Regions from separate parts of the Nonomuraea sp. B12E4 genome, predicted to be linked through region 2. Evidence: riboswitches for the same ligand, from Rfam matches in the RefSeq annotation. Region 2 holds a riboswitch; each other region holds the start of a gene.
The links. Region 2 has a riboswitch for cyclic di-AMP ahead of ABGB18_RS03060 (CHAP domain-containing protein). Riboswitches for the same ligand answer to the same signal wherever they lie in the genome.
Positions count from the first base shown of each region.

Region 1: linked by a shared signal. The riboswitch ahead of ABGB18_RS34100 (hypothetical protein) and the one ahead of ABGB18_RS03060 (CHAP domain-containing protein) in region 2 are both predicted to bind cyclic di-AMP.
Region 3: linked by a shared signal. The riboswitch ahead of ABGB18_RS36565 (GH25 family lysozyme) and the one ahead of ABGB18_RS03060 (CHAP domain-containing protein) in region 2 are both predicted to bind cyclic di-AMP.

Region 1 covers NZ_JBDPME010000020.1:42,910-50,076, forward strand. Annotated here, with positions in the region: gene ABGB18_RS34080 (ABC transporter permease) at 1-1,173, shown strand, start outside; gene ABGB18_RS34085 (YetF domain-containing protein) at 1,383-1,958, opposite strand; gene ABGB18_RS34090 (rod shape-determining protein) at 1,955-2,944, opposite strand; gene ABGB18_RS34095 (DUF5302 domain-containing protein) at 3,205-3,405, shown strand; cyclic di-AMP (ydaO/yuaA leader) riboswitch at 3,567-3,700, shown strand; gene ABGB18_RS34100 (hypothetical protein) at 3,867-4,394, shown strand; gene ABGB18_RS34105 (alpha/beta hydrolase) at 4,447-5,298, shown strand; gene ABGB18_RS34110 (DUF4032 domain-containing protein) at 5,306-6,544, opposite strand; gene ABGB18_RS34115 (DUF885 domain-containing protein) at 6,567-7,167, shown strand, end outside.
Region 2 covers NZ_JBDPME010000001.1:667,198-674,364, reverse strand. Annotated here, with positions in the region: gene ABGB18_RS03080 (DUF6716 putative glycosyltransferase) at 1-94, opposite strand, end outside; gene ABGB18_RS03075 (hypothetical protein) at 97-1,041, opposite strand; gene ABGB18_RS03070 (aldo/keto reductase) at 1,139-1,960, shown strand; gene ABGB18_RS03065 (Gfo/Idh/MocA family oxidoreductase) at 1,982-2,935, shown strand; cyclic di-AMP (ydaO/yuaA leader) riboswitch at 3,053-3,189, shown strand; gene ABGB18_RS03060 (CHAP domain-containing protein) at 3,201-3,881, shown strand; gene ABGB18_RS03055 (YoaK family protein) at 4,320-5,030, shown strand; partial or broken gene ABGB18_RS03050 (YciI family protein) at 5,187-5,327, shown strand; partial or broken gene ABGB18_RS03045 (RNA polymerase subunit sigma-24) at 5,372-5,632, shown strand; gene ABGB18_RS03040 (AraC family transcriptional regulator) at 5,656-6,432, opposite strand; gene ABGB18_RS03035 (SDR family oxidoreductase) at 6,533-7,167, shown strand, end outside.
Region 3 covers NZ_JBDPME010000023.1:22,554-29,720, forward strand. Annotated here, with positions in the region: gene ABGB18_RS36545 (nickel-dependent hydrogenase large subunit) at 1-208, opposite strand, end outside; gene ABGB18_RS36550 (hydrogenase expression protein HypE) at 222-1,202, opposite strand; gene ABGB18_RS36555 (DUF6789 family protein) at 1,376-1,885, shown strand; gene hypF (carbamoyltransferase HypF) at 1,940-4,261, opposite strand; cyclic di-AMP (ydaO/yuaA leader) riboswitch at 4,559-4,706, shown strand; gene ABGB18_RS36565 (GH25 family lysozyme) at 4,716-5,444, shown strand; partial or broken gene ABGB18_RS36570 (AbgT family transporter) at 6,223-6,460, shown strand; gene ABGB18_RS36575 (PPOX class F420-dependent oxidoreductase) at 6,607-7,071, shown strand.

The DNA of each region.
Region 1 (7,167 bases), on a different contig from region 2:
AGCCTGGGCGACGTGCTCCGGGTGGGCGCGGTCGGCCTGCGTACGCGGCCGCTACGGGCGTTCCTGTCGGCGCTCGGCATCGCCATCGGCATCGCGGCCATGGTCGGCGTGGTCGGGCTCTCGTCCTCCTCGGGCGCCGAGCTGGACCGTACGCTCTCCGCGCTGGGCACCAACCTGCTCACCGTCTCGCCGGGCACCACGCTCATGGGCGAGGAGGCCAAGATGCCGATGGACGCCGAGGCGATGATCGAGCGCATCGGACCGGTCCAGGCCGCCTCGGCCACGGGCAAGGTCGCCGACGCCAAGGTCTACCGCTCCGAGCGGATCCCGGAGGCCCAGACGGGCGGCCTGTCCGCGTACGCGGTCCGCCTCGACCTGCCCGCCACCGTGGGCGCCACCCTGCAGAGCGGGACCTGGCTCAACGCGGCCACCGAACGCTATCCGGCCGCCGTGCTCGGGGCCTCCGCGGCCCAGCGGCTCGGGGTCGGCGCGGCGGGACCCGACACGCAGGTCGTGGTGGGCGGTGTGCGCTTCACGGTGATCGGCGTGCTGGCGCCGGTGGCGCTGGCGACGGACCTGGACAGCGGGGTCCTGGTCGGCTGGCCGGTGGCGGAGGCCAGGCTGAACTTCGACGGCCATCCGACCACCCTCTACACGCGCTCGGAGGAGGCCAGGCTGGAGGCCGTACGCCAGGTCCTGGCCGCCACGGCCAACCCGGAGGCGCCGAACGAGGTGGACGTCTCCCGGCCGTCGGACGCCCTGGCGGCCAAGCAGGCGACCAGCCAGGCGTTCGCGAACCTCCTGCTCGGCGTGGGAGCGGTGGCGCTGCTGGTCGGCGGGGTCGGCGTGGCCAACACGATGGTCATCTCGGTCCTGGAACGCCGGGCGGAGATCGGCCTGCGCCGCTCCCTGGGCGCCACCCGCGGTCAGATCCGCACCCAGTTCCTGTCGGAGTCGCTGCTGCTGTCGGCCCTGGGCGGATGCGGGGGAGTGCTGCTCGGCATGGGGGTCACGATGGGCTACGCGTATTACAGTGGCTGGCCCTCGGTGGTGCCGGCCTGGGCCACGGCGGGCGGCCTGGCGGCCACGCTGCTCATCGGCGCCGTGGCGGGCCTCTACCCGGCCATCCGCGCCTCCCGCCTCTCACCGACAGAGGCCCTGGCCACGCCGTAGGGGGAACCGGGGCTCGGGGGGGCGGGCCCGTACCGTGCGGGGGACCGGCCGCCGGCTGCCGGCGGCCCGGAACCCCGATCACGCCTTCCCCCTGCCCGGGGCCTAATCGGGGACGTAGCAGTTTGTCCGGCTGCGGGTGATCAGGGAGTGACCCGGGACGGAGACGCCGGCGAGGCTCAGGTCCGCCCCGCCCCCCGCGCCGGCGAGCCTCAGGCCCCGTCGTGGCCGGCGAGGCTGTCGAGCTTGCGTTCGATGCGGTCGAGCCTGAGCCGCAGCTCCGCCAGGTCGCCGCGCTCGGCGGGCTCCTCCTCGGGGCGTAGCCGGATAAGCACAGCGCCGCCGGGCTCCAGCCGTACGAGGCTCGTGTCGGCCACGCTCGTACCGCCTCTGAGCTGGATCGACACGTCCACGTCGGCCTGCCGCAGCCCCATCCGGCGCAGCGCCGACCTGATGTAGTGCCCGTCGCGGGCCAGCACGATCGGCCCGCCCTCGACGATCTTGCCCACGACCGGCACCTCCGCCGCGAACCGCACCACCACCGCGTTGAACGCCACCAGGATCACCACCCCCGCCAGCCCGCCGACCAGCGAGTTGTCCGGGCCGATGATCGCGTTCTGCACGACGTTGCTCATCAGCAGCATGACCACGAAGTCGAAGTTGTTGAGCTGGGCGATGCCGCGCTTGCCGGCGATCCGCAGCAGCGCCGCCACGGTGAGGTAGACGGCCACGGTCCTGACGGCCTTGTCGGCGAGGGAGACCCCGGCGTGCAGCAGGTCCTCGCTCATTGCCGCCGGAGCTTCGCGATCAGCCCCAGCTCCTCCGCGCACCGGCCCAGCCCGAGCGCGACCGCCTCAAGGGGGCGTTCGGCCCGCCGTACCGGCATGCTCAGCGCCGTACGCAGCCGCCGGCCCAGCCCTCGCAGCAACGAGCCGCCCCCGATCAGCATCGCCCCCTGCTCGCTGAGGTCGGCGGCCAGCTCGGCGGGGCAGCGCTCCACCGTCTCGACCGCCGCCCACGCGATGGACTCGACCTGCTGCCCGCCCGCCTCGCGGATCCCCTGCGCGGGCAGGGCCACCCAGCGCCGCTCGCCGGTGTCCGGATCGTGCCCCTTGACCACGACCTCCTCGTACGGCGGCTGCCCGGCGCCACGCTTGGCCGCGTCCGCCTCGCCCTCGTCGAGCACCAGCCCGTACTGGCTCTCCACCCACCGGGCGATGGCCCTGTCGACGCCCCGGCCGCCGCCGAGGACGGTGCTGGTCGCCACCACGTCCCCGCGCGAGACCACGGCGATCCTGGTGGTTTCGCAGCCGATGTCGATCACCATGCTGCCCACGCAGTCCCTGACCGGCAGGCCCGCGCCGAGCGCCGCCGCCAGCGCGTGCGGGAACAGCAGGATCCCCCTGGCGTCCGCCTCGAACGCCAGATCGCGCAGCGCCATCTGCGCGATCGGGGTGGAGTCGTCGGGCATCGCCATGACGATGCGCGGCCTGGAGAACGGATGCCGGTGCACCTTGCGCAGGAAATGCTTGACCATGCGCCGGCTCATCTCGCCGTCGGCCGGCAGGCCGCCGTTGATCGGCCAGTACGTCTCGGCGTCGTCGGCGTCGTCGGCGCCGTCGGCCGCCTCCGTGCCGAATGCGATGACCTTGCCGGAGTTGTTGTCGCGCCGGACGGCCGAAGGCTCGTCCAGCACGATCCCTTTGCGCTTGACGTATATCCGGGTGCTGGCCGTGCCCAGATCCAGGGCCAGGTCACGACCGAGAAGGCTCATTGCGGGACCGGGGGCCGGAGCATCATGCCGGGTCTATTTCCGGAGCTGCTCCAACGCAATACCAGGAACGTAACCGTTCCGCTTTACCTCGCGTGAAGGCCGAGGTCAGCGGGGGTTTGTCGGCCCGCGCGCGGTGCTGTCGCAGGCAGCGGCGAGGCCGCGCGGGCCCGCCACGCCGTGACGTTGGTCCGCGCCGGTTTCGCGTCATTAGCAGCGGCGTGCGAAGCTGTGGGTGTCCCCAACACCACGGAGGTCCTCTCATGGCGGAAACACCGGAGCCGGAAAACGACGAAACTCCCGAGGACGAGATGAAGCGCAAGTTCCGTGAGGCGCTGGAGCGCAAGCGCAACCAGCACGCCGGCTCGGGCGCGGGTGGCAGGGGCGGCGACCCATCGAAGATCCACGGGGCGCACGGTCCAGCTGCGAGTAAAAGATCGTTCAGGCGCAAGAGCGGCGGCTGAGGCCCGGTTTCCATGGGGGTACGGCATGCCGTACCCCCTTTCTCTTTGCCATTTAAGGTAGATCTTCGCCCGATTCATGGTGAAACGTTTGCGTTTGTCCGATTCGATGCTACTGTTTTCGCCATTACCAACTGGTGACCCGGCCCTTACCCAAGAGGGACCACCGGTTGGCGCCGAATCCCGATCAGTCGGGAACCGGGGACCCACCTCCACTGGGGTGAATCCGGCCGCGCCGGTAGGGCATCTCCACGCCCGAGCCCGTCAGCTAACCCGGTAGGCGTGATGGAGAGGACATACCCATGATCGAACCACTGGACAACGTAGTGTCGGCTGCCTTCTGAGCAGCCCCTTTCCCGGATTCTCCAAGCGCTCCACCTGACCCCGCCGGGTGGCCTGAGCGGCCATGCCTGCGCCCCCGGAGAGCGCGACCCCCTGTTTCCTCGTGAAGGGCTCTACTTTTCATGTCTGCTCGCACTGGTCTGCGTTCCCTCGCTCTGATCACCGCCTCCAGTTGCTGCGCGCTGGCACTAGCCGGCACCGCGGCGTACGCCGACTCGGGCGCCGACGAGGAAGTGCTGCTCAAGGGCTCCACCACGGCGTCATACTTCTGGGACGACGCCTCCGGCAGAGCCGGTGACACGGGACTGCCGGCCAGCGGCAAGCCGATGCAGAAGCAGTTGGCCGCCAGCCCGAGCTGGCCGCTCATGACCGAGGGCTACGTCATCTACAAGGGCAAGAAGATGCCCTTCTTCGTGGGCGACCGCGGCCCGGGCGAGCCCTCCAGCAACGGCGTCATGCTGGACCTGGACGCCAAGACCTTCGCCGACCTGACCGGCGGCACGTTCAACCCCGACACCCTGGGCGTCGACGGCAACGGCGGCGAGGGCCACATCGACGTGGACTACGTCATCACCAAGTGGGGCGACGGCCCCGGCAGGAGGGGCCGGCCGGTCCCGTTCTCCACCGGCGCCTGGGCCGACCGCGGCTGACACCGCCCGCGGCATCCTTTACGGGGCCGTTCCAGAATGTCATTCTGGTCCGGTGACCACCCGCGTAGCCGCGAACGGCATCGAAATCGCCTATGAGAGCTTCGGCTCGCCGGCAGGACGCCCGCTGCTCCTCATCATGGGGCTCGGCGCCCAGCTCATCCACTGGGACGAAGGATTCTGCCGGCTCCTGGCGGAGCAGGGACACCACGTCGTGCGCTTCGACAACCGCGACGTGGGCCTGTCCACCCACTTCCACGACAGGGGGGCGCCCGCGCGGGGCGCGCCGTCCGCGTACGTGCTCGACGACCTGGCCGACGACACCGCCGGGCTGATGGACGCCCTCGGCTGGCCCGCCGCGCACGTGGTCGGCGCCTCGATGGGCGGGATGATCGCCCAGACGCTGGCCATCCGGCACCCGGCGCGGGTGCTGACGCTGACCTCGATCATGTCCACGCCCGGCCCCTCGATCGCCCCGCCGACCGAGGCCGCCTCCGCGGTGCTGCGGGCCACCCCGCCCGCCGACCGCGAGTCCGTGCTGGCACAGGCGGTGCGGACCTGGTCGATCATCGGGTCGCCCGGTTACGAGCTGGACCGGGAGAACGTCACCATGAAGGCCGCGCTGGCCTACGACCGGTGCTTCGACCCCCTGGGCACGGCCCGGCAGCTCGCGGCGATCATGGCCTCGGGCGACCGTACCGAGGGGCTGGGCGGGGTGGGCGTGCCCGCATTGGTGCTGCACGGCGAGGACGACCCGCTCATCCCGGTCGCGGGCGGGCGGGCCACGGCGGCCGCCATCCCCGGCGCCCGGCTGGTGACCTATCCGGGCATGGGACACGATCTGCCGGTGCCGTTGTGGCCGCAGATCACGGCCGAGATCACCAAGCTGACCACCGAAGGCGCCTGACCCGGCCCTAACTCGCGGGCCCCTCGGGCAGCGCCGGCTGCCCGTCGGGTGACTCCGGCAGCAGGGCCCGCTCGTCGGGCCGGTGGACCAGCACGTTCTCCACGTAGGACGTGACGGCCGCGGCCAGCCCCACGTCGGCGTCCGCCCTCTCGGACAGGTACCAGCGGTGGTCGAGGATCTCGTGGAAGAGCTGCGCGGGTTCCAGCTTCCCGCGCAGCTCCGGGGGAATGGCCGCCACCGTCGGCTGGAACACCTCCGCCAGCCACCGGTGCGCCACGATGGCCTCCTCCTCGTTCCGCAGCCCCTGGGCCACCCGGAACCCGTCCAGGTCGTTGAGCAGCCGCCGCGCCTGGTTCTCCTCCACGTCGAGCCCGGTCAGCCGGAGCAGCCGCCGCTGGTGGTGCCCGGCGTCGACGACCTTGGGCCGCACGATCAGCCGGCCGGTGCCGACCTTGCGCCGCACCATCATCTCGGCCACGTCGAAGCCCAGCCGGTTGAGCCGCCTGATCCGGTGTTCCACCCGGTGCCAGTCCACCTCCTCGATGATCTCGCTCTGGGTGATCTCGTCCCACAGGCGGTGGTAGCGGGTGACGATGTCCTCGGCGGTGTCCATCGGGTCGATCGACGGGTGCAGCAGGCCGCCGGCCTCCAGGTCGAGCATCTCGCCGAAGATGTTCGTGTGCGCGACGTCGATGTCGCCGAGCCGCTGGCCCTCGCTGATCATCGGATGCATCTCGCCGGTCTCGGCGTCCACCAGGTACGCGGCGAAGGCCCCGGCGTCCCGGCGGAACAGCGTGTTGGACAGCGAGCAGTCGCCCCAGTAGAAGCCGTTCAGGTGCAGCCGCACCAGCAGCACGGCCAGCGCGTCGAGCAGCCGGGTGAGCGTGTCGGGCCGCAGGGTGCCCGACATGACCGCGCGGTAGGGCAGGGAATACTGCAGGTGCCGGGTGATCAGGGCCGCGTCGAGGTCGTTCTCGCGGCCGGTGACGTACGCGACGGGTGCCACGGCGGGCGCGTCGAGCCGGGCGAGGTCCCACAGCAACTGGTACTCCCGCTTGGCGTAGCGCTCGCTGATCTCCTTGATCGCGTACACCTTGCCGGACAGCCGCGCGAACCTCACCACATGCCGCGAGATACCGCGCGGCAGATCGACGAGGTACTGCTGTGGCCAGTCCGCCAGGGGCGTCTCCCAGGGGAGCCGGATCAGGTCAGGGTCGCCTAGCGCGCCGGTGATCTGGAGGGGCATTGGCCCAGGATATGGTGCGTCGATGGACGAGTTTCTCAAGTGGTACTTTTCCGAACATCCCGTCGTCGCCAGCTCCTTAGGAGCCGACGGTTACGATCACACCCTCGGTGACTTCACCGCCTCCGCCTGGGCGGCCCGCGAGCGCGAGGAAGTCCGCTGGCTCGAACGCCTGTCGGCGGCGGAGGTCGCCTCCCCGGACGACGCGATCGACAGGGATCTCGTCCTCTCGCGGCTCAGGGGGTCGATCGCGATGGCGTCGTGGCCCGAGTGGCGCCGCGACCCGGCCGCGTACCTCTCGGCGGTCTTCACGTCCATGTACACGCCGTTCCAGTACAGGCTCAAGCCGGAGCCCGAGCTGGTGGCGGCCGCGATCGCCCGGCTGGCCGAGGTGCCCGGCGTGCTGGCCGCCTGCCGCGCGAACCTGGACCCCGACCTGGCCGCGCCGCTGCTGGTCAAGCGGGGCCTGGGCCAGGCCCGTACCGGCCGCAACCTGCTCACGGGCGCGCTTCCCGGCATGGTCGAGGACCCGGACCTGCGGGCCAGGCTGGCCGAGGCGGCCGAGCCGGCCGCGCGGGCGTTCGACGAGCTGGTGACGTTCCTGGAAGGCTTCGAGTGCGGCGGCA
Region 2 (7,167 bases):
CCACCACCAACTCCGTCGCACAACCCGGGGGGAGATCCTCGAGCAGACAAGCCGCCCACTTCAGATATGAATCGGAGTCGGCAACCGCCAACACTTTCAACCGGACACTCCAGTCAGATGTGAGCGCAGGGCAGGAGCCGCCCTGCTGGTCCACCAGTCATCAGGAACGTCCACGGGCTCCACGGCGACACCGCGCGGGCTGAGCAGCACCCGCAGCGAGGTGATCGCGGTGGAGGGAAGGCTCAGCACCCGCTGGCCCGGGTCCAGGCCACGCAAGGTCAACTCGGCGGGCGCGCCGGCGTCGTGCACGGTGATGCCGGGACGCTCCCGGATCAGCGCCACGTCCACCGGGTCCTCGCGGCGGTGCGGATAGTAGGCCAGCGGCTCCCGCGCGGCCAGCTCCGTCAGCCAGCGCAGGTAGTGCTCGCGGTGCACAAGGCCGTTGCGCACGAGCGAGGTGCCGAGCACGACCGTACGCTCGGCGGGCCCCTCGGTGCTCGGCGGCTGGGCCCGCAGCCAGGAGAAGTCGTGCCGGACCAGGTTGACGCCCGCCTGCCGGACGGCCTCCGCCAGCTTGTCGTCCACGGCCAGGGCGGTGAAGATCGACACCTTGCTCAGGCGCAGCCGCAGCGCCGCCGCCAGGCCGAGCGCACTGCGCAGCTTGGTCGGCGTGGCGCGGGCCCGCAACAGCGGCTTGTACGGCCCCCCGGCCAGCAGTTCGAGCAGCCGGATCGTGGCCAGCCCATCGTCCACCACGATGATGCGGCCGGGATTGGACACGAGCCAGCGAAGCTGCACCTTGCCGGAAAAGGCGTCGCCGACCGCCTGCACCCGCCTCGGCATGCGCTCACGCGGCTCCGCCAGCACCAGGCCGTCAGGGAGCCCGAGTGCGCCCAGCTCCCGCCGCGTCGCCTTCAGCGGTCGAAGCCCCGCACGCGGCACGACAGCCGTGGTGGGACCGAGGAGCCCGGCGTGATGGGCCTCGACGGCGCACAGCATCTGGAGCGGGGACTCCACCCAGGCCGACGCCTGTTCGACCACTCGTTGCCCTCCCAGCCGGGTGATGGCCCGTTATGACCCCTGCAAGCTACCCCGGCCGCCTTAAGCCCTCAGAAACTCAACGTGAACAATGGACGGTATGAACTCGCTCATGCTCAACACCGACGGCGTGCAGATCCCGCAACTGGGGTTCGGCGTCTGGCAGATACCCGCTGACGAGGCCGAACAGGCCGTGACGACCGCGCTGCGGGCCGGTTACCGGCACATCGACACCGCCGCGGCCTACGGCAACGAAGACGGCGTGGGCCGGGCTGTGCGGGCCGGCGGGCTGCCCCGCTCGAAGGTGTTCGTCACCACCAAGCTGTGGAACGGGGATCACACCCGCGCCGAGGAGGCCTTCGACGAGAGCCTGGCCCGGCTGGGCCTGGACTACGTCGATCTCTTCCTCATCCACTGGCCGGTGCCCAAGCAGGGCAAATATGTGCAGGCGTGGAAGGCGATCGAGAAGATCTACCGTGACGGCCGGGCCAAGGCCATCGGCACGTCCAACTTCACCGTCGCGACGCTCACCCGGCTGATGGACGAGACCGAGATCACGCCGTCGATCAACCAGATCGAGCTGCACCCGTACCTGCAGCAGCGCGAGATGCGGGCCTTCCACGAGGCCAACGGCATCCTCACGGAGGCGTGGAGCCCACTCGGGCAGGGCAGGGGGCTGCTCGACGACCCGGCGCTGGGGGTGCTGTCGGGGAAATACGGCAAGACGCCCGCGCAGATCGTGCTCCGCTGGCACCTGCAGCTCGGCAACGTCGTCATCCCCAAGTCGGCGACGCCGTCCCGGATCGCCGAGAACATCGACGTCTTCGACTTCCTCCTCGATCCCGAGGACATGGCGGCCATCGGCGCGCTGAACAGGGGGCAGCGCATCGGGCCCGACCCCGACACGTTCAATGTGAGCTGAAACGTCGTAACATTCTCCCCCGTGCGGGAGTTTGCGTGGGGTATAGCGGCGACGGGCGGCATCGCGCGTACGGTCGGGGCGGCGATCGTGGCCGAGCCCGGGATGCGGGTGGCCGCCGTCGGGTCCAGGGTGCTGAGCCGGGCGCAGGCCCTGGCCGCCACGTTGGGGGCGGAGTCGGCCTACGACTCCTATGAGCGGCTGTGCGCCGACCCGGCGGTGGACGCGATCTACGTGGCGACGCCGCATGCCCAGCACCTGGAGGTGGCCGAGGCGGCCATCGCCGCCGGCAAGTCCGTGCTGTGCGAGAAGCCGCTGGCCGCCACCGTGGCCGACGCCGAGCGCATGGTACGCCTGGCGCGCGAGGCGGGCGTGTTCCTCATGGAGGCCATGTGGATGCGCTTCAACCCGCTGATCCAGGCCATCGCGGCCGATCCGCGCTTCGGCGACCTGCGCTCGGTGCAGGCCTCCTTCGGCTTCAGCCACCCCTACGACCCGGCACACCGGCTGTGGGCGCCCGAGCTGGGCGGCGGCGCCCTGCTCGACCTCGGGATCTACCCGTTCGGGCTGGCCCAGCTACTCCTCGGCATGCCCTCCGGCCTGCGGGTCACCGGCTCGCTGGCGCCGAGCGGGGTGGACGCGGAGGCGGCCGGTGTCCTGTTGTATCCGGAGGGCCGGCGGGCCCTGGTGGAGACGTCGCTGGTGGGCGACTACCCCAACAGCGCCAGTGTCGTGGGCACCCGGATGCGGGCCGACATCCTGGCGCCGTTCTGGGCCCCGCGGCGGATCCTGTTCTCCGGGCCCGGCATGGAGCCGGAGGAGCACGTGCTGAATCCCGCCGACAACGGGTACGCCGGCGAGCTGCGCGAGGTCCGGGCCGCGACGGCCGAGGGCCGGACCGAATCCCTGATCATGCCGCTTGACGAGTCCCTTGCCATGATGGGCCTGCTGGCCGACGCTCGGAAACAACTTGGCTAGCCATGCCTTTATGGACTTGTAATCCACTTGCCTGATGTATTACCTTATGGGGCATTCGGAGATAAACATCCGGTTTGTCCGGATTTATCCGACCATCGTTTGGAAGATCACAGGAACGTCCTGTGACCGCTGAATCCGCCTCCGGGCGGAACCGGGGACCCACGTCCTTGGGGTGAATCGGCACTCCGGTGCCGTAGGGCAGCTTCCACGCCCGAACCCGTCAGCTAACCCGGTAAGCGGCATGGAAGCAAGGAGCGCCCCCTCGATGGCTACGCATCCCTGTACGACCTCGCCGAAGACGCACCTCGCCCGCGCCGCCCTCGGTGTGGCCGTCGCCGCCGCGGTCTTCGGCGGCCAGGTCACCGCCGCCGGCGCCGACACCGGCCACGAGCAGCCGGCCGCCGTCACCGTCCACGAGCAGCCGGCCGCCGACAAGCCGGAGAAGGCGCCCATCACGGCCACCGCCGCGCAGGTCCTCGCGCTCGCCCGATCCCAGATCGGCACCTCCGAGGACGCCGACGGCGGCGGCACCAAGTACCAGAAGTGGTACGCCGCCTCCCCCCGCGCCGAGGAGACCGTCGCCCGCGACGGCGGCACCACGGCGGGCTACCTGAACGCCGCCTGGTGCTCGATGTTCGTCTCCTGGGTCGGAGACCACATCGGCGCCCCCAGCCTCGTCGGCTGGGACGCCTACACCGTCGCCCACGCCGAGTGGTTCGCGGCCAACAACCGCTTCGGCGACAAGCCCAAGCCCGGTGCCGTCGTCTTCTTCTCCTGGAGCGGCAGCAAGAACATGGACGACATCCAGCACGTCGGCTTCGTCGTCAAGGACAACGGGGACGGCACCATCTCGACGATCGAGGGCAACACCCGGGGCCAGGTGGCCGCCCGGGTCCGCCCGAAGTCCCAGGTCGTCGGCTACGGCTACCCGGACTACGCGGCCTGACCACCCGGGGCCCCGCCGGACACGATGTGAGCGCGCGCCTTTCGCCCGAGGCGCGCGCTCACATCGCGTCCGGGGGCGATCTACCCCGGGCGGCAGGGTCGCGCGACGGCCGCGTTCGTCGCAAGCGCACGACAGCGGAATCACCGGGGCCGCCAAGACGGCGGGTTTGCCCGGCCCGCTGAGTGGCTACGAGTATCCGGCGGCACTGTCATCAGCGGAAACCCGCCGACAACACACCGCGGCACCGCCGGCGCGCCACCACCGTGGGCGCCACAGGGGCGCCGCAGTGGGTGCCCACACCGGACATCACTGTGGGCGCCGCAGGGGGCGCCGCAGGGGGCGCCACATGTGTCGCCGCCACGCCGCCGAGGAGACCCGCATGAGAGCCGACCCGCGACCCCGCCGGTCCGCCGGCGTCCGCCGTACCGGAGGTCGTGGGTGAGGGGCGGGCTGAGGCGGATCGCCGACGCGCTGTTCCCCGGGGGAGAGAACCCGCACGGCGAGCTGCCGGCCCTGCTGATCGTGCTGACCCTGGTGAGCGGCCTGGTGGACGCCGTCAGCTTCCTCGGCCTGGGCCGGGTCTTCGTCGCCAACATGACCGGCAACGTGGCCTTCCTCGGCTTCGCCCTGGCCGGCGACAACCAGCTGGCGGTCTGGGCCCCGCCGCTGGCCCTGGCCGCCTTCGCCGGCGGCGCGTGGAGCGCCGGACGGCTGACCGGGCTGCTCGCGGACGCGCGGCGGGAGTTCGTCATCCTCACGGTCGCGCACGCGTTCCTCGTGGCCGCCGCGCTCGCGCTGGCCCAGCTCGCCGGGCACCGCGAGCCGGTCGTCCAGGCGGTGCTCATCGCCCTGCTGGCCTGGGGCATGGGTTTGCAGAACGCCTCCGTGCGCAGGGCGGGGGTGCCCGACATGACCACCACCGTGCTCACCCGTACCATCACGGGCCTCATCGTCGACCCGCCGGGGCGGGCCGCCCGGCGGCGGCAGGCCGTGTCGGTCCTCACCCTGCTCGCCGGCGCGCTGGCCGGCGCCGCGCTGAACCTGACCGTCGGACCGGTGCCGGCGCTGGCGGTGGCCCTGGTCCTGCTCGTACTCGTCGCCGTCACGACCCCCCGCACGCCTGGGCCCCCGGCCCCGGCGGGAACGTAGGCGGCCGCCTTTACCATGTAGATTTCTTGAGGATCTTGACACGGTGGATTCCTCGGTGGCCGGCGGCGCGGCGGAGGTGTCGATCCGCCGCGGAGTCGTTCGACGCGTCGACGGGACCGGCGGGTGGCCGGGACACACGAAAAGGAGATCATCTCGATGAAGTTCATGATCGTGGGCAAGGCCGGCGTGGAGACCGAGGCCGGGGTGCTGCTGGCGGCCGAGGGCCTCTACCCGAGCTCGGAGGGGGCGCGGATCGCCTACAGCGGAGGCCGGGCGAGCGTGATCGACGGGCCGTTCACCGAGGCCAAGGAGCTGATCGCCGGGTTCTGGCTGATCCAATGTCCCGCTCCCCCATCGTCGAGCTCAACCGGGCCGTCGCGCTCTCCATGGCGTACGGGCCGGAGGTGGGCCTCGGCCTGCTCGACCAGATCGTGGACGAGCCGTCGCTCAAGGACTACCACCTGCTGCCGAGCGTGCGGGGTGACCTGCTGTTCAAACTGGGACGGACCCGGGAGGCCCGCGCCGAGTTCGGGCGGGCGGCCTCGCTGACCCGCAACGCCCGCGAACGCGCCCTCCTGGAGGAACGCGCCGCCGCCTGCTGACGGGCCTCTCGCGGGGCGCAGGCTCAGCAGGTCTCCAGAGCCGGGAGGCGTCCGGCGAAGAACGCGCCCGGGGACACCCCCATCATGGTGCGGAACTCGGCGTTCATGTGCGACTGGTCGTAGTAGCCGGCCGCCGCGGCGAGCCGCGCCCAGCGCGGGGCCCTGGCCCGGCCGGCGGCGAGCACCCGGCGGATCCGCGCGATGCGCGCGAAACGCTTGGGCGGCAGCCCGACCCAGCCGGTGAACAGGTCACGCAGGTGCCGCTCGCTGACGGACAGCCGCCGGGCGATCCCGGCCACCGACTCCCGGCGCGGCCCGGGACCGTCGGCCAGGGCTTCGGCGGCGAGGCGTACCAGCTCGCTCCGGGCCAGGTCGGCGCTGCTCCGCGCGCGCAGGCGGGCCGACAGGGCCGCCTCGACCCGTTCGAGAAGCGCCCGCGGATCGACGCCCGTCTCCGCCGGCCCCTCCCACGGTCCGCCGCCCAGATCGCCGAGGTTGATCACTCGATCCACCAGCTCGCTCGCCTCGACCCCGAGCAGCAGTCTCGCCACCCCGGGGCGGAGCCGGATCCTGAGGCAGAGGGGGAATTCCTTGCCGGCATGGTAGGTGGCGCGGGTGCGCGGCCCGACCAGCAGCAGCTCGGCGCGGCGCGCGGCGGCCGTGCGGAGGACCAGCGCGGTGTCGCCGTCGGGGACGTGCACCAGCGGCTCCCGGCCGGCACACCCGCCACCGGAGGTCAGGACGGTGACGCCGCCGGCCCACCACCGCGGGGGCAGGTCCATGGGGGCTTCGGTGCTCACGGGCCTCACGTTATCCGGGCTCCACGGGGCCTCGACGACCGGGCCCGCTGTGCCGAAACTTCCTATAGGCGCTGGTGGGAGCGCTGGCAGGGTAATGACCATGATCCTTGTTACAGGTGCGACCGGCACGGTCGGCAGTGAGGTGGCCCGGTTGCTGGCGGCCGGGGGCGAGCGCGTACGGGCACTGACCCGGAATCCGGCGAAGGCGCCGGCGATGGCCGGTGTCGAGATGGTGCGGGGCGACTTCGACGACCCCGAGTCCCTGGCGTACGCCGCGGCGAAGGCGGAGGCGCTCTTCCTGCTCGACGCCCCGGGCCCGGAGGTGCCCCGGCACGACCAGGCCATGCTGGCGGCGGCGCGGACCGCGGGCGTGCGCAAGGTGGTGAAGATCTCGGCCATCGGCACCGGCGAGCGGGACGGCGCCGAGGTGGGGGACTGGCATCTGCCGGGAGAGCAGGCGCTGCGGTCGACCGGCACGCCGGATGGCTGGGTGTGGACGGTCCTGCGTCCTTCCAGTTTCGCCTCCAACGCCCTGGGATGGATCGAGCCGATCCGGTCCGGGGCCCCGATCCCCAACACCACCGGGAACGGCACGCAGGGCGTGATCGATCCGCGGGACGTGGCCGAGGTCGCCGTGCGGGCACTGACCTCCGACGACCATGCGGGCGAGGTGCTCACCCTCACGGGGCCGGAACTGCTGAGCGTCCCCGACCAGGCCGCACGGCTGGGCGAGGT
Region 3 (7,167 bases), on a different contig from region 2:
CACGCGGGTCCTTGCCCTTCATGAACACGCTGTAGCCGCGGAACAGCGACGAGGTGCTCCTGCACTCGACCACCTCGCGGTTCTTGAAGTCGATCTTGGTGTAGATGCCGAGGTTCCCGATGATCCTGGTGATCGGATCCCAGGACATCTCCACCAGCTCGCGCGTGGTCTCCGCCTTCTGGCGCCGTCCCGTGGTACGCGTTGCCACCTTGCCGCTCTCCCTAGTTTCCCCAGCGCGGGTCGTACCCGCTGGTCAGTCTGCGGCGGTTGTGGCGCCACTTCGGCTCCTTGTTGGCCGCGTTGTTGGTGATCGCGCGCAGGCGCCGGATCAGCGAGCCGTACGCGCCGCTGAGCGCGACGGACACCGACGCACCGGGGGGTTCGTCCATGAACGGCATGAACTTGTCGGGGAAGCCGGGCATCGTGCAGGCGATGCAGATGCCGCCCACGTTGGGACAGCCGCCGACGCCGTCCATCCAGCCGCGCTTGGTGACGTTGCAGTTGGCCACCGGTCCCCAGCAGCCGACGCGCACCAGGCACTTGGGCGAGTTGTAGTCGCGGGCGAAGTCGCCCTGCTCGTAGTAGCCGGCCCGGTCGCAGCCCTCGTGCACGGTCTTGCCGAACAGCCAGGTCGGCCGCAGCATCTCGTCCAGCGGGATGGTCGGGGCCAGGCCCGCCGCCTGGTAGAGCAGCCAGGTCAGCGTCTCCATGAAGTTGTCCGGCTGCACCGGGCAGCCGGGCACGTTGACGATGGGCAGGCCGCCGGCGGAGCGGAAATCCTTGCCCAGATAGTCGGCCAGGCCCATGCAGCCGGTCGGGTTGCCGGCCATCGCGTGGATGCCGCCGTAGGTCGCGCAGGTGCCGATCGCGACGACGGCCCACGCCTTGGGCGCGAGCCGGTCGATCCATCTGTTGACGGTGATGGGCTCGCCGGTGATCGGGTCGTTGCCCATGGAGGTCCAGTAGCCCTCGCCGTTGATCCGCTCGTTCGGGATCGAGCCCTCGACCACGAGGATGTACGGCCCGAGCTCGTCCCGGTCGGCCTGGTGGAAGGCGGCCATGAAGGCGTCGCCCACCTCGGTGGCCAGGACCTTGTTGTGCAGGTGCACCTTGGGCAGCCCTGGCACCAGCCCGAGCAGGACGTCCTCGATGCTCGGCAGCGTGGCCGCGGTGACCGACACGGTGTCGCCATCGCAGCTCATGCCCTCCGATGTCCACAGGATGTGGATTTCATCCAGGGCAGTCTGAGTTCGCGTGGTTGTCATGGCCCAAGCCCCCTTCTTGGCCCGCTGTAGAGGTTTGAGACCGGCGCCTTTCGGTAGCCGTTCTGCATCTCTACGTAGCGGACATACCGCGCTGACGAAGGTTGCAAACCATGACGCAGACGCTCCCAACCCATCCCGCCCACCAGGATGAACAGCGAAAACGCCCACCCACTCGGCCTCGCCGGTCCCTGCCGAAGGCCGCCACGCGGGGTGCGATCGGCTCCATGGCGATGTCCGGTCTGCGGCAGTTCACCACGGCGTTGGGAGTAGTGCGGAAGGTGCCGCCGGAGGCTCTGCTCGAACGTACCGCTCCTGAGGTCCTCCGCGAGCTGCCCGTCGAGCGCCGACCGGCGGCGGTCGAGCTGGTCCACTGGGGGGTCGGGGCGGTCGGCGGGGCGGTGTTCGGGCTGCTGCCGGGGGCGGTGCGCGGCCGCGCCTGGGCCGGGCCGGTCTACGGAGTGGCGTTCTGGGCCTTCTTCCAGACGGTCGTCGCCCCGGCACTCGGCCTGCCGCACCGCCACCACACCGTGTCGGAACGCCTGGCGCTGCTGGCCGACCACATCCTGTACGGGGTCGTGGTCGGCGCCTCACCGTGGCCACACCAGGACCAGCCTGACTGATCGCTGTTCCGGCTCGCCGTGGCCGATCAGCGTCGAGGCGCACCCGCGGGCGCGTCACGTTCGGGTGGGCTGGTCGCCGTACAGGTCACGGGCGGCGGCGACGGCCACCTGGCCGAGGCTGATGCCGCCGTCGTTGGGTGGCACCCGGGTGTGGGTGAGCACCCGGAAACCGGCCTCGCCGAGCAGATCGACCGTGCGCCGTGCCAGCAGCAGGTTCTGGAAGACGCCGCCGGACAGCGCCACCGCGGAAAGGCCCGTCTCCTCGCGCAACCGGCGGCAGCAGCCCACGATGAGGTCGCTCACGCCGTTGTGGAAGCGGGCGGAGATGATGGCGGGGCCGGTGCCCGCCCGCAGGTCCGCCGCGGCAGCCCGCACCAGGTCCGCGCCGGCCACCACGAAGGGGCCCGCTCCGTCCGACACGGCCGCCGGGTAGGAGCCCCGCTCGGCGGGGTCGGCGAGCTGCTCCAGCTCGATCGCGGCCTGCCCCTCGTAGGCGACCGTGTCCCGCACGCCGACCAGCGCCGCCACGGCGTCGAACAGGCGGCCGGCACTCGACGTCAGCGGCGCGTCGGCGCTGCGCGCCAGTGAGGTCACGCCGGCCCACCAGCGCTCGTTGCGCCGGGCCACGGCCAGCGCGTCGCCCTCCCCGTCCAGGTAGGCGGCGGCCATCCGCCACGGCTGGCGGATCGCCGCCTCGCCGCCCGGCATCGGCACCGGGGCCAGGTGCCCGGCCCGCTCGAACGAGGCCAGGTCGGCCAGCAGGAACTCGCCGCCCCACAGCGTGCCGTCGAGGCCGTAGCCGAGCCCGTCGAACGCGACGCCGATCACCCGGCCGGACTCGCCGTTGTCGGCCAGGCAGGAGGCGATGTGCGCGTGGTGGTGCTGCACCCCGACCGGCGCCACGTCCGGCAGCAGCTCCATGGCGTACTTGGTGGCGGGGTATTCCGGGTGCAGGTCGTGCGCGACGACCTCGGGCCGCACGCCGAACAGGGTCTGGAGGCGGGCGATGCCCTCGGTGTACGCGCGCAGGGTGGCATAGTCGGCCAGGTCCCCGAGGTGCGGGGAGACGATCGCACGCCGCCCCTTGGCCAGGCAGAACGTGCTCTTCTGCGCGGCTCCGCAGCCGAGGATCTGCCGGGGCGCCCGGCCGGGCAGCATGATCGGGCGCGGGGCGTGGCCGCGCGAGCGCCGCAGCGGCATCGCCTGCCCCCGGAAGGAGCACACCACCGAGTCGTCGGCGGGCTGGTGGATGGGGCGGTCGTAGGTGAGGAACGCGTCCGCGATGCCGGCCAGGCGTTCGAACGCGTCGCGGTCGTCGTACGCGATGGGCTCGTCGGCGGTGTTGGCGCTGGTCAGCACGATCGGCGCGGCGACCTCGGCGAGCAGCAGGTGGTGCAGCGCCGTGTACGGCAGCATCACCCCGAGCCGCCGGTTGCCCGGCGCGACCGCGTCGGCCACATGCGCGTCCGCGCGCCGGGGCAGCAGCACGATAGGCCGGGCCCGGTCGGTGAGCAGGTCGGCGGCCACCGGGTCCACCTCGCACAGCCGCCGGGCCTCGTCCAGGTCTGCCACCATGACCGCGAACGGCTTGTCCGTCCGCCGCTTGCGCCGCCGCAGTGTGGCGGCGGCGGTCTGGTCGGTGGCCGGCACCGCCAGGTGGTAGCCGCCGACGCCCTTGACCGCCAGCACCCCGCCCGCGCGCAGCACCTCGGCGGCACCGGCCAGGACCTCGGCGGTGCCCGCCAGCACCCCCGCGATGCCCGCCAGGGCCCCGGCGGCGCCTGCCGGTGGCTCGCCCGGCGCGCCGACCAGGCTGAGGCGGGGGCCGCACGCCGGGCAGCAGATGGGCTGGGCGTGGAAGCGCCGATCCGCCGGATCGTGGTATTCGGCCCGGCAGTCGGCGCACATCGCGAAGCCCGCCATCGTGGTCAGCGGCCGGTCGTACGGCAGCCCGCGCACGATCGTCAGCCGAGGCCCGCAGTTGACGCAGTTGACGAAGGGGTAACGGTAGCGCCGGTCGGCCGGGTCGGCCAGCTCGGCCAGGCAGTCGGCGCAGGTGGCGATGTCGGGCGACACCAGTGCGCGGGACAGGCCCGAGGGGTCGCTCTCGACGATCAGGAACCCGCCCTCCGGCCGCGCCGCCCGTACGCCGGAGGTGACGGTCACGCGGTCGATGGCGGCCAGCGGCGGCGCGTCGCGTTCCAGCCGCAGCAGGAACTCCTCGATCTCCCGCCGGCCGCCCTCCAGCTCGACGAAGACGCCGCGGGCGTCATTGCCCACCAGCCCCGCCAACCCCAGCCCGGTCGCGAGCCCGTGCACGAACGGCCGGAAGCCCACCCCCTGCACGACGCCTTCGACCCTGACCCGCACCCCCATCGAGCCAGTGTGCAACGAAAGGCGCGGAAATCCCGGCTGGCACACCGGTACCACATGACAAGCACCATGACTGGCAGTCACCAGGGCATCCCGAGACCCCTCGGATGCCGCCGACAGGGCGTTTACCGACACACCCCAAGGATTCTTTACCGAGCCCACAACCCCTACGGATCCGGGGTTTCCGCACGTTACCCACCGCAGCCGCATTTGACCTACTTGCCACCTTTAAGTATCGATATATACCTTTTGGCAAGCGCGGCCGATGCTTTGACAAGCGTTCGTCGTAGTGTTGCCAGTTCGTTGACCAGGCCTAATCCGCACTCGGTGCGGGGCCGGGGACCCATCTTCGGGGGTGAATCGCCCGCCGGCTCAGACCGGCGGGCGTAGGGCACTTCCAGGCCCGAACCCGTCAGCTAACCCGGTAGGCGCGTGGAAGCAAGGAGTCACCGCCCTCATGCTGAACCCAAGCAAACGCTTCAGCCTCGCCATCGCCGGCGTTCTCCTGGCCGGCACGACCGCCGCCGCGGCCGGCACCGCGCTCGCGTCCGTCACCGACAACGACGAGCCGCTGGTGCCCGCGGCCCAGGCGCAGCCAGGGCAGCTCACCTACGGCCAGGACATCTCCAACCACCAGCCGCTGTACAACTGGACCACGAGCTCCGCCCAGTTCGGCATCATCAAGGCCACCGAGGGCCTCGACTTCCGCGACGCCTCCTTCGCCCGGCACTGGCAGGAGCTGGGCAAGAAGGGCATCGTCCGCGGGGCGTACCACTACGGTCACCCGCGCAACAACCCGATCGCCGAGGCGAACTTCTTCCTGGCCACGGTGAACGCCCAGCCCGCCAAGCGCGGCGACCTGCTGGTCCTGGACCTGGAGACCACCGACGGCAAGACCGTCTCCGAGGTCAACGACTGGGCCAGGACCTGGCTGTCGTACGTGAAGGACAAGACCGGCGTCGCCCCGATGTTCTACAGCAGTTGGCGCTTCGCCGACACCTACGGCCACGGCCTGTCGGAGTACCCGCTGTGGGTCGCCCACTACGGCAAGCAGAGGGGGACGGTCACCCCGCCCGCCGACTGGAAGTCCTGGACCATCCACCAGTACTCCGAGTCGCCCATCGACCAGGATGTCTCGACGCTGACTCCCAGCCAGCTGCGCGGCCTGGGCCGCCAGACGGCCTGACCGCCGACCGCTCAGTCCGGCGCCTGGTAGCGCTCCTCCAGGGTGGCGTGCTCGTCCAGGCCGATGAGCTTGTTGAAGTCGTCGAAGCCGAGCATGTTCGCGCATGGAGCGGGTGTCACCCTGGGCGGCGAGCGCTGGACCGCGCGGCGTACGTTGAGCGGTCTACACCCCCTGAACCGCCGCGCACCCCTGGGCTCCTTGTGGAGTCCGGGGGTGGGGCCGCGTATCGACTGGCCGGCGGCGTGCTCCCATGCACGCCCGAACTAGCCGCTTTCATGGTGGTGACGGGCCCGATCGCCCCCGCGATCACCAGGTACCGCCACCGTTGCGCCATCGCCCGTAGTCGCCCGTGATGAGCAGGTCCGCCGTCAGTGATGTCCGGAGCGGCGTCAAGGTCGCGTACGTCCTGGCGTCGCTCCGCCAAGGTGTCATGGTCATCGCCGTGACGTCAGGTCCACCCGCGGATCAGCGGCGGCGCCGCCGGCGGCGGGCGCTTCTGCTGTAGGCGCCCCTGTCCCTCGGGTTCGGGTAGGGACCTGTGACGACGATCGCAGCCGCCAGATAGTGCTGGACAGACATGACGTCCTCCTTGGTGTGAGTGCCGGGCGGGTGTGTTTTTCCCGGCACTCACACGTCCAACTGATCGAATACCCCCAAACTTCCCATTGAGTCGATTTATGGGATATTTATCCCGTAGGTTTTACCACTTCTGGACCGAGCCATGCCGTACCCGAACGGCCGAGACCGATAGTTGCCCCATCATGGGGGTACGCGTGGCAGCGGTGAGGCGCTCTACCGCATCGCCGGCTCCTGCACCAACGCCCTCACGCCGATGAGCCCCTACTTCCTGTTGGTGCTCGGCTTCGTCCAGCGCTACCGCAGGTCCGCCGGCATCGGCACGCTGATCGCCCTCACCCTGCCCCCTCAGCCTGGTGATGCCGGTGGCCTGGACGCTGTTCTTCCTGGCGTGGCGGGCCCTCGGCATTCCCCTCGGACCGGGCGCTCCCGTCCGGTGACCACCCCGTAGATCAGGGAACCTTCTGTGCCATCGGCTCCCGCGTGGACCGGCGTGGAGCTGCGCGAGGCGGGTGCCGGGGTGGGCGGGGGCGCGGTGGCGGGATGAAAGGATCGAAAGCCTTGGTACGACTGAAAGGCACTTGAGATGGCTCCGAACATCGCTACCGCACGCCGCGTCGAACTGCCCGAACTGCTCGACTTCCTTCGTCCCAGGCACCACGGGCTGCTGTCGACCACCCGCGCGGACGGCCGGCCGCAGCTCTCGCCCGTCGCCTGCGGGGTCGACGACGGCGGCCGCATCGTGGTCTCCACCTATCCCGACCGCGTCAAGGCGATCAACGCCCGGCGCGACGAGCGGGCCTCGATCTGCGTGCTGTCCGACGACTGGAACGGCCCGTACGTGCAGGTCGACGGGCGCGCCGAGGTGCTCGACATGCCCGAGGCCCTGGAGGCGCTGGTGGACTACTACCGGTGCATCGCGGGCGAGCACCCCGACTGGGACGACTACCGCGCCGCCATGGTCCGGCAGGACAAGTCGCTGATCCGGCTGCACATCGACCGCTGGGGCCCGATCGCCACCGGCGGCTTCCCGGCACGCCTGGCACAGTGACTCAGGGCCACGCGCGCAGGCCCTCGTGGCGGACCGTCCAGGATTCCGGGAAACCGGGTGCCCGCGGCGGGCCGCCGTCCCAGCCCTTGGCCATGA